2 linked regions of the Methylocaldum szegediense genome follow. Each later gene encodes a partner of the first gene's protein in a complex. Links are inferred from orthologs where the notes say so. Each region holds a gene or a part of one and is shown on either strand. Other genes may lie near its edges.

What was found. Proteins that work in one complex are often made in the same cells at the same time.
Region 2: the proteins of mfd (region 1) and uvrA are in contact, whole or in part, in a crystal structure (PDB 4DFC), measured with the Escherichia coli proteins. The link is inferred for Methylocaldum szegediense from one-to-one orthologs.

The regions. Positions count from the first base shown.
Region 1 is NZ_OX458333.1:4,831,609-4,837,652, forward strand. What follows is about bases 682-4,675. They hold mfd (transcription-repair coupling factor), read right to left. Parts: upstream 4,290-4,675; coding sequence 882-4,289; downstream 682-881. Other genes in these bases: QEN43_RS21220 (H-NS histone family protein), read left to right, coding at 4,565-4,675. In the rest of the region: more of QEN43_RS21220, read left to right, coding at 4,676-4,888; QEN43_RS21225 (carbon-nitrogen hydrolase), read right to left, coding at 5,014-5,904; QEN43_RS21230 (agmatine deiminase family protein), read right to left, coding at 5,906-6,044. UniProt on the Escherichia coli protein: Couples transcription and DNA repair by recognizing RNA polymerase (RNAP) stalled at DNA lesions. Mediates ATP-dependent release of RNAP and its truncated transcript from the DNA, and recruitment of nucleotide excision repair machinery to the damaged site.
Region 2 is NZ_OX458333.1:4,073,633-4,078,587, reverse strand. Bases 1,493-4,955 are described here. They hold uvrA (excinuclease ABC subunit UvrA), read right to left. Parts: upstream 4,591-4,955; coding sequence 1,693-4,590; downstream 1,493-1,692. Other genes in these bases: QEN43_RS17660 (MFS transporter), read left to right, coding at 4,674-4,955. Outside these bases: imidazoleglycerol-phosphate dehydratase HisB, read right to left, coding at 1-261; QEN43_RS17670 (DUF2959 domain-containing protein), read right to left, coding at 611-1,315. UniProt on the Escherichia coli protein: The UvrABC repair system catalyzes the recognition and processing of DNA lesions. UvrA is an ATPase and a DNA-binding protein. A damage recognition complex composed of 2 UvrA and 2 UvrB subunits scans DNA for abnormalities.

The DNA of each region.
Region 1 (6,044 bases):
CGATCGACCGGACGAATGAATTAGGGCGGCAAGCCACGCCAGCCGCACCCCGGCACACGAATCCGATGCTACCGCTGCTCCCTTCCGGGCCTGACGGGGTTTACAGCGTATCGTTGCGAGGGGACCGACGCGACTCGCCATTGAACTCGGCGACCCAACCAGGATCGCGGTTGGGCTAAAGAATATGCATTATCGTCGATTAGTGCCCGGTCTTCAAGGTCAAACGATCTCGCCTATCGCGCGGTTATCCTGAGCAGCAGCTTTCACGTGTGACGAGGGACGACAGCAGAATGAATTCGATGCCAGTCAATCCGGCCCAGCGATTCATCGTCGCTTCACAGGTAAAAATTGGTCTGTTTGGCGAAGAACCTACCCCAGGAGGGGCTAACGCCTGTCAAAGGGCTCTGGGCGAACGCCTATTGCGATAGGGTTTAGAGCATTCTCCAATCAGCTTTATGGCGTTGCCGAATCGTCCTGTATGGCGCATTCGGGTATCACCGGCATGAGTCAGAACCGCCGAAGAGGGCACGCGAGGTTTCGCGTGCGGCGATAGAGTCACACGGGCAGGCCTTCTAAGCGCCCCAGCTCAAGCCGGTGACGCGCAGGACCAAATGAACCGCGAAAAATGCGGTTCACTTCGTCCACCACGTCCTACGAACTCCGCGCATACAAATTTGTTCTGGCCCCATTTGCCTTTGAGCACGCGAAGACAAACTCGCGAGGAGCGACTCCGACGGGAGCGACATGGGGCCGAACCACGTTAGCCCGAAGAGCAGATCCCTGAGATGGGGTTTGCAAATGTCACTCGCCCGCAGGGCGAGCCCCGCTTCAAACTCACTAAACTGCCAACGGCAGCTTCCCTCAAAAGCGATGAAAACGCTCTAGGCCGCCAATTGCTCCAGTAATTGATCGACGAAAACGACCTTGCTTTCGGGCGTGTCGAAACGGGCAAAAAATTTCAGCTTATCCGGACCGTCCAGCTTATAAGTCTGCGGTTGGGTTTGGATCAAACGGATGACTTGGGCCGGATCAATGGGCGGGTTCGGGTGGAATATCAGACGTCCGCCTCCCGAGCCTGCCTCGATCTTGTGAACGCCAAGGGCCTCGGCTCGCAGTTTGAGTTCGGTGATTGCAAACAAGTTTTTGGTCGGCGGGGGCAGAAGCCCGAAGCGGTCGATCATCTCCACTTGCAGCTGGCGTAGATCCTCTTCGTTCTTGGCATTGGCGATCCTTTTGTAGAGCACGAGACGGGTGTGAACGTCAGGCAGGTAGGTGTCGGGAATGAGGGCAGGGCATTGGAGGTCGATCTCGGGACCTGCTTCGTGGGGGAGCATATCGAGATCCAGAGATTTGCCCGACTTGAGCGCTGCCACGGCCCGCTCCAGCAGTTCGGTATATAGGCTTAGTCCGATCTCCTGAATCTGACCGCTCTGCTCCTCGCCCAACAATTCTCCGGCACCGCGGATTTCGAGGTCGTGAGATGACAGCATGAATCCCGAGCCGAGTTCACCCGTGGCTTCGATGGCCTCGAGACGCTTGACGGCGTCGGCGGTCATCAGAGACTTCGGCGGTACCAGCAGATAAGCGTAAGCGCGATGATGCGAGCGGCCGACCCTTCCCCTGATCTGGTGCAACTGGGCGAGCCCCAGCAAATCGGCGCGGTGGATGATGATGGTGTTCGCGGTCGGAATATCGATACCGCTTTCGATGATGGTGGTGCAAACCAGGACGTTGAAACGCTGATGGTAAAAATCCAGCATGATACGTTCCAATTCCCGCTCCGGCATCTGGCCGTGGGCAATACGAATGCGTGCAGTAGGTACCAGTTTTTCCAAGTCGCGTGCCGTTTTCTCCATGGTTTCGATCTTGTTGTGCAGGAAATAAACCTGCCCGCCGCGCTTGATTTCCCGGAGTATCGCTTCTTGGATCAAGGCATCGTCCCATTCGCTGATGAAGGTTTTGATGGCGTGGCGATTGGGAGGCGGGGTGGCGATGATGGAAATGTCCCGTAGCCCGGACATGGCCATATTGAGCGTGCGCGGAATCGGTGTGGCTGTTAGGGTGAGAAAGTCCAGTTCGCTGCGCAGTTTCTTGAAATGTTCTTTTTGCGCGACGCCGAACCGGTGTTCCTCGTCGACGATCACCAGTCCCAGATTCTTGAAGCGAACATCCTTTTGCAAAATCTTATGGGTACCGATGAGGATGTCGATCTTACCCTGAGCCAAATCCTCGAGAAGTTGCTCCTGCTGCTTCTTGCCGACGAAGCGTGAAACCACTTCGACCCGGATCGGCCAATCGGCGAATCGGTCCCGGAAGTTCCGATAATGCTGCTGAGCCAATAGTGTCGTGGGCACCAGAACCGCGACCTGTTTGCCGTTCAGTGCCGCGATGAAAGCGGCCCGCATCGCGACTTCGGTCTTGCCGAAACCGACGTCGCCGCAGATCACTCTGTCCATGGGGCGAGGGGACGCCATATCCCTGATGACGTCGTTGATGGCAGCTTCCTGGTCGGGTGTTTCTTCGAAGGGAAAACCGGCGGCGAAAGCGGCGTATTCTTCGGTGACGGTTTTATAGGCGTATCCTTCCTTGGCCGCTCGCTTGGCGTAAATGTTCAGCAGTTCGGCGGCAATATCCCGTACCCGCTCCAGCGCCTTGCGCTTGGCCTTTTGCCACTGTTCTCCGCCCAGCTTGTGCAGAGGCGCAGATTCCGGGCTGGCGCCGCTGTACCGGCTGATCAAATGCAGCGAGGACACCGGGACGTACAGCTTATCGTTGTTGGCATATTCGAGCGCGAGAAACTCGGTCTCGATACCGCCCACCGTGAGTTTGGTCAGGCCAAGATAGCGGCCGACGCCATGGTCCTGATGCACTACCGGCGCACCGATGTCCAGTTCTTCGAGGTTGCGGAGGATCTGTTCGAGATTGCGTTCGGCGGCCGACTTGCGCCGTCTGCGCTGTTGGACCTTTTCTCCGGAAAGCTGGGTTTCGGTAATGATGGCCAACGAGGGATCGGCCAGCCATAAGCCGTGATCCATGGGGGCAACGACCAAGCATGGCGTTTTCTCGGCGACGAGGAAAGCGGCCCAGTTTTCGACGACCTGCGGCTTTATGCCGTATTTGGCCAGGCTATCCAGTAGCGCTTCGCGATGCCCTGCCGTTTCCGCAACGAACAAAATCCTATCCGCCTCTTCACGGATGAACGACGAAAGCGCCGCGGCGGGCTCTTTCAGCTTCGGATCGACCGCGAGAGGCGGAAGCGGGCGGCAATTGTAGTCGACCGACTCGAAACTTTCCGCGGGCTGCTCGGACGACAGTGGAATTCGAATTCTGGGATAGAGGGCGAATTTCTCTGCCAGAGCGGCGGGTGTCAGATACAGCGATTCCGGTGGAAGCGGGGGGCGGTCGACATGCCCCGAGCGCTGGTCGTACCGTTTTTCGGCCTCCCGAAAAAACGCCTCGGCAGCGGCGTCAACAGCGTGGTGGAGCACGACTGTCGCTGTTTTCGGTAGATAGTGAAACAGGGTTTCGGTTTCTTCGACGAACAGCGGCAAATAATATTCGATGCCGCCGGGTGCGATACCTTTGCTAACTTCCTGGTACAACGGATTGTTGATGGATGCTTCCGAGAAATGCGTTCTAAAACTCCGTCGGAACCGTTTGATTGCTTCTTCGTCGAATGGAAACTCGCGAGCTGGAAACAAACTAATTTCTCTGACCTTGTCGACCGACCGTTGAGTTTCAGGGTCGAAAGTTCGGATCGATTCCACCTCGTCATCAAAAAGCTCGATACGATAGGGAACGGTGCTCCCCATAGGGAAAAGATCAATGATCGATCCGCGTACTGCAAATTCGCCGTGCTGTAGAACTTGCGACACGCACTCATAGCCGACGCTCTCCAGTCGTTGCCGAGTCTCTTCCAGATTAAGTTGGCCGCCTACTTTTAATATAAAGGTCTTGGCCAATACGTGGGAACGTGGTGCCAACCGTTGCATCAGCGTAGCGACCGGCGTGATCAGTATGCCGTGGTCGATGCGCGAGAGTTGGGCGAGCGTTTTCAGTCGCTCCGAGACGATTTCAGGAAGAGGCGAAAACACGTCGTAAGGTAAGGTTTCCCAGTCGGGAAAGTGGAGTACGGGTACATTTCCGCCAAGGAAAAACTCGATTTCATGTTCGAGTCTAAGAGCGGTATGAGTATCTTCCGTCACGATCAGATACAGCCGCTTATTCTGTCTTGCCGCTTCAGCCAAGGCCAGGGAATCGCCGCAGCCGTTCAAGCTTTGCCAGACCATGGTCGTTGCATTATGAATCGGTACTGCTGGCGTGAACGGCGAAAGAGTTCCCAAATGTTTTGCAGCTTGATTCATGGGGCGTGAGGTGATGAATGTCGAGTGATTAATTGGCAGACGGTGTCTCGGAAAATGGTTCTTGGTTCCGGTACGATGAAAGTTGCGGTATTCGAATGTTTACCTATATATGATTTATTTTTTGGATTTTTTTAATATACTAAATAGGACATCACAAGGTTAATGTAATCTTGTTTCGCGACTTTATAATCGAGGTAACTATGAAGACCGATTTCACGGAACTTTCCGAAGCCGAACTGACGAGCATGATCGAAAATGCTCAGAGGGCACTCAAAGAAAAGAAGGAAACCAAACGTAAGGAAGTCATAAGCAAGATAAAAGAGTTGGCGGCCTCAATCGGTGTTAATGTGGAAATCACTGAGGGCACGAAAGTCTCCGGAAGAAAGGGTAGTAAAGTCCCGATTAAGTATCAAAACCCGAATAATCTGTCTCAAAAATGGACCGGCCGCGGTATGAAACCGAAATGGCTACAAACTCTACTCGAGCAAGGACATCGATTGGAGGAATTCGAAGTAAAGTCTTGAACGAAAGCTGATAGGGTGCCCGGCAGGATCGCCGGGTTCCGACCAAAATCGGTTGCCGAACGCAAGGAATCGAAGGGATTTCGGCCAATATCGCGTTCTCGCACCGATTTTGGTGTCACTGTTCGCTAATCTAGGTAACGTTTGACCAAGCCTCCATATTCATCGATCCGTCGGTCGCGCAGATACGGCCAGATTCGACGGACGTCTTCCGACCGGCGGCGATTTATTTCAACCACCATAACCCGTTCTTCTTTCTCGTTGGCCTGACAAAGAATTTCTCCTTGCGGGCCAGCAACAAAGCTGTTTCCCCAGAACAAGATGCCTTTACTTTGGCCGCTGGGATCGGGTTCGTGTCCGATGCGATTGCAGGAGATGACCGGCAGACCGTTGGCAATGGCATGTGACCTTTGAATGGTTACCCATGCGTCCAATTGTCGCTGCTGTTCCTCTGCATCGTCATCGGGATTCCAGCCGATGGCCGTGGGATACAGCAGGAGATCAGCGCCTGCAAGCGCCATTAACCGGGCGGCTTCTGGGTACCATTGGTCCCAGCATACCAAGACCCCGAGTTTTCCTAATGAGGTCGTTACCGGTTTGAACCCTAAATCCCCCGGCGTGAAATAAAACTTTTCGTAATACCCTGGATCGTCGGGTATGTGCATTTTTCGGTACTTGCCTGCCAAACTGCCGTCTTTTTCCAGTACGACAGCCGTATTGTGATAGAGACCTGGAGCGCGCCGTTCGAACAATGAGCCCACAATAACTACGCCAAGCTCCTTGGCAAGCGCGGCCAGCGTTTCGGTGGTCGGCCCCGGTATCGATTCGGCAAGATCGAAGCGGCTGCAATCCTCAGTCTGGCAGAAATACGGGCCGAGATGCAGTTCTGGCAGCAATACCAGATTCGCACCTTGAGACGCGGCTTGTTTCATGCCTTCGATCGAGGCCCGCAAATTCACGTTTTTGTCTTCGGAACCGCAAGGTTGCTGTACCAAACCGACCTTGAACGTCTGCGTCATATCAGCTTACCCGAACTGTTTTTGGAAACTGCATAGTCATGCAGTGCAGGCTACCGTATTGCCGGATGAGAGATGTGCAGGGTATACCCACGATCTCGCGGTCCGGAAAAACGTCGCTCAAACGCGCCATAGCTTCGGAA
Region 2 (4,955 bases), 760 kb from region 1 along the record:
TTTGTCGCCCAAGGCTTTTTCCACGGCCTGCCCTAGCGTGATCCCGATATCTTCCACCGTGTGGTGCGCATCGATATGCAGATCGCCTTTTGCGCGTACCTCAAGGTCGATCAAGCCATGTCGCGCCACTTGATCCAGCATATGATCGAGGAATGGAACGCCGGTCTCGAAAACTCCCCTGCCGACTCCGTCCAAATTAAGACAAACCCGGACCTGGGTTTCCAATGTGTTGCGATCTACGTCGGCAATACGGCTAGTCATGAACAATCGAGAACGCTTCTGAGTGAATCCGCGCTAAATGATATAACGACCCGTCTACCTTGCTAAGCCCGATCTCCCCTGAACAACAGGTTGTTCCGTGTGTAGGAAAAAGCTTACACGATTTTCAGCTTTTTCTGACTTAGTTCTAAGCGGATTTTCTGCGACACTCATCCAGTCGCCGACAAGGAGGTAAGGATTGCCGAATCTCTAAGGTCGACCGCAAGGACGCCACTTGATAGCCAACCAAGCAGGCGATAACCCCGGATGCAAGGAGCGCATTCGGGGTTTTTAACATTTGGACAGGCTTTTAGGCGTTCATACCCGGCGCGGTATAAGCAAAAGGGTCCGGCTAGCCCCCCGCCGGGAGCGCTTTTTGACCGTTCAGGGAATGCACGAAATCGTTGGCTCTATGTATGGATCGCTCCATAGCCGTGATTAGACCAGCGACCCCGACGCTCATTGCCGCCAATTCGTGCTCGAGCGAAGCGATTGCTTTTGCGTTGAGGTTATGCTTCAGGAACAAAACCTGATCCTGAAATACGCTCAGCACCGGCTCGATTTTGCTCTCGGCTCGACGCATCGCCGAAATCAGTTGTCCATAATGCTGCTGCGTGAGCTTCAGCTTTTGCCGACTGGCACTTCTCAAGCTTCTGTTGCTGTATAACTCGAGTTCGCCTTCCCATTCCGTGAAAAGAGCCTCGGCCACATCCTGCACTGCGGCAATCCGATCCTTGACCGCCAAGGCCTTCGCTTTGCTGTAGTCGAACTCAACCTTGATTTGCCGATACATGTCCTCGAGTTCGCCGCCATGAAACGCCGTGAGCGCACTGAACTTGTCCAGCGCACTCTGAAATTGCTCCTTGGCTTCTTCCAAACTATCCCGCGCGCTTTCCACGCGGCTGACCAAAATGTCCCGCTTGTGATGTCCCGCCGATTCCACGGCCCGGAAATAAATCTTTTGAAATTTGGACATCAGATACCGAGCCAAGGGACTTAGGAGGTGGCGACATACCGCCGCAAAGGTGATCGGATTCGTACTCGAGGTCTTACTCATGGCGCAAACGTCATTATTTGGAAAAGGCAGACAGCCGCTATTTTATCCGCGTAAAACCGTTTGTAAGCTTGTCGCGTCGGCGTTATCATTTCGCTCCGCAAAGCTTACACAAATTCCGTCTCACCACACCGTCCCACAAGCTCAGTAAGCTTTGCCACGGATTCTCAGTAAGCTTTGCCACGGATTCTAAGTCATAGAAAGGGAGAGATAAGTGAACGCCATTACCGAAAAGCATATGGTTGTCGTAACAGCTTTAGCCTTAGGCGCGATCATATTTTGGCTGATCGCTTCCGATCCTAGGACTCCTACGACAGCATCATCTCTGACCTCATCGCCGTCGTTATCTTCTATCGCGAGCGATCCTGAGATGGACATCATCACCACGGTGACGACCGAGCAGTCTTCCGACTGACTCGGTTGGCCGCATCGCTGGATCCTCGGTCTGAGGCTGGCCGCCGCGACAAGATCTTTTTAAGAAATACTCCGGTGTAGGACACCTCGTTTTCGGCAACCTGCTCGGGGGTCCCCTCCGCCACGACAAGACCGCCGCCATCACCGCCTTCCGGTCCCAAATCGATGACCCAGTCGGCGGTCTTGATCACATCCAAATTGTGCTCAATGACAATCACCGTGTTGCCGTGATCCCGCAGCTGGTGCAAAACGCCCAGAAGTTGCCGAATGTCATGAAAATGCAGCCCGGTCGTCGGCTCATCCAAAATATAGAGCGTTCTGCCAGTGTCCCGTTTCGACAACTCCCTGGCCAGTTTCACCCGCTGAGCTTCGCCGCCGGAAAGCGTCACCGCATTCTGTCCCAGGCAGATATAACCTAATCCCACTTCCATCAGGGTATCGAGCTTGCGGGCCACGGCCGGTATCGCGGAAAAGAACTCACGGGCTTCTTCCACTGTCATTTCCAGGACTTCATGTATAGTCTTGCCCTTATAGCGGATTTCCAGAGTCTCACGGTTATAGCGCTTGCCTTTGCAAACATCGCAATGGACGAAAATATCCGGCAGAAAATGCATCTCCACCTTGATCACACCGTCGCCGGCACAAGCTTCGCAACGCCCTCCTTTGACGTTGAAGCTGAACCGCCCAGGCGAATAGCCGCGCGATCGCGCCTCCGGAGTCGCCGCGAAGAGTTCCCGAATCGGCGTAAACAGCCCTGTATAAGTCGCTGGATTGGACCTCGGTGTACGGCCGATTGGGCTCTGATCGATGTCCACCACCTTGTCGAAGTGCTCCAATCCTTCGACGCCGTCGCATGGCGCGGGCATTGTGGCGGCACCGTTCAGCTCGCGCGCCACGAGGCGGAACAATGTATCGTTAATTAAAGTGGACTTGCCGGAACCCGACACGCCCGTCACGCAGGTAAAAAGCCCCACTGGAAACGAAACGTCGATACCTTTCAGATTGTTGCCGCGGGCATTCCGAATCCGCAGCAGACGCTCCGGATCCGGTGGAGTCCGCCGCTCCGGTACGGCGATCTCGAGACGGTTGGAGAGATATTGGCCGGTGAGAGAGTCTTCATTGGCCATGATCGCTTCCGGCGGCCCCTCGGCTACGACTCGCCCGCCGTGAACCCCCGCCCCCGGCCCGATATCCACGACATGATCGGCAGTCCGAATCGCGTCTTCGTCATGCTCCACAACGATGACGGTATTACCCAAGTCGCGCAGTCGCAGCAAAGTGTCGAGCAGGCGCTGGTTGTCGCGCTGATGCAGACCGATCGAGGGCTCGTCCAGAACATACATCACGCCCACCAAGCCGGCTCCGACTTGACTCGCCAAACGAATCCGCTGAGCTTCGCCGCCCGATAAGGTATCCGCACTGCGGGCCAGAGTCAGATAATCGAGTCCGACGTTGACCAGAAATTGGAGACGGGCTGTGATTTCCTTGACGATCTTGGCCGCCACTTCGCCGCGCCGCCCGGCAAGCGTCAATCCGCCGAAAAATTCGAGTACGCGTCTGATCGGCAAGGCGGTCAGCTCCGGCAAGGAGCAATCGGCCACGAACACGTGCCGTGCCGAACGGTTTAGGCGGGTCCCCTCACATTCCGGACAAGGCTTGCTGGAAAGATATTTGGACAGCTCTTCGCGCACCATCATCGAATCGGTTTCGCGATAGCGTCGCTCCATGTTCGGAATGATCCCCTCGAAAGGGTGCCTGTGGACCAGCGTATCGCCGCGTGCCGTCGGCACTTTGAACGGGATCGTCTCGGTGCCGCTTCCGTATAGAACGATATCCTGAACCGATTTCGGCAATTGAGCGAACGGTTGCTCCGGATCGAAACCGTAGTGCGCGGCCAGCGACTGAACCAGATGGTAGTAATAGGCGTTTCGACGGTCCCAGCCCCGCACCGCGCCACCCGCCAGACTCAACTGCGGATTCTGGACCACGAGCTCTGGATCGAAGAATTGTTTGACGCCCAGTCCGTCGCAACTGGGGCACGCGCCCTTGGGATTGTTAAAGGAAAAGATCCGAGGCTCCAACTCGCTCAGCGAATAGCCGCAATGCGGGCAGGCGTATTTGTCTGAGTAAACCAGTTCGGTTTTGGGATCATCCATGGAAACGACCAAAGCGATGCCGTCGGCGAGCCGCAGCGCCGTTTCGAACGATTCCGCGAGGCGCACAGCTAAATCCGGCCTCACTTTGAATCGGTCGACCACCACCTCGATGCTGTGCTTGCGGCGGAGATCAAGCTTCGGCGGCTCGTCCAGTTCGTAGATCTCGCCGTCAATGCGGGCACGGATGAAACCCTGAGCGCGTAAGTCGTCCAGCACCTGAGCATGTTCTCCCTTGCGCTCACTGACAACCGGAGCGAGCAGCATCCAGCGGCTGTCCTCTGGCTGGCCTAGAACATGGTCCACCATCTGGCTGATGGTTTGTGCCTCCAACGAAATGCCGTGCTCCGGACACCTCGGCACGCCGCAGCGTGCATAGAGCAGCCTCAGATAATCGTAAATCTCGGTAATCGTGCCGACGGTTGAACGGGGATTGTGCGATGTCGACTTCTGCTCGATCGAAATAGCCGGCGACAAACCCTCGATGTGATCGGCATCGGGTTTTTCCATCACCGACAGGAACTGCCTGGCGTACGCGGAAAGCGACTCCACATACCGCCGCTGCCCTTCGGCGTAAATGGTATCGAACGCTAGCGACGATTTACCGGACCCGGATAAGCCCGTGATGACAATCAGCTTGTCACGGGGCAGGTCCAGATCGATATTTTTAAGATTGTGGGTGCGGGCTCCACGGATTTGAATCGTATCCATGCAAAATTCAAGCGCAAAATAGAACCTGTTACTATAAGTGGATTCCTGCGACTCGCAAAGGAGCATATCGCTTGAATCCAGCTTTGCAGATAGACACACCGATGACCCGCGCCGAGACGCGCGCCAGCTTGTCGCTGGCCGCCATTTACATGCTGAGAATGCTGGGCATGTTTCTGGTCCTGCCGGTGCTCTCGGTATTCGCCCGCGAGCTTCCGGACGCTACACCACAATTGGTTGGATTCGCCATCAGCGCTTACGGTTTGACCCAAGCGATCTTTCAAATTCCGTTTGGCCTCTGGTCGGACCGCTACGGGCGGAAACGCCTGATCGTGCTCGGCTTGTTACTCTTTGCGGCAGGCAGTGCG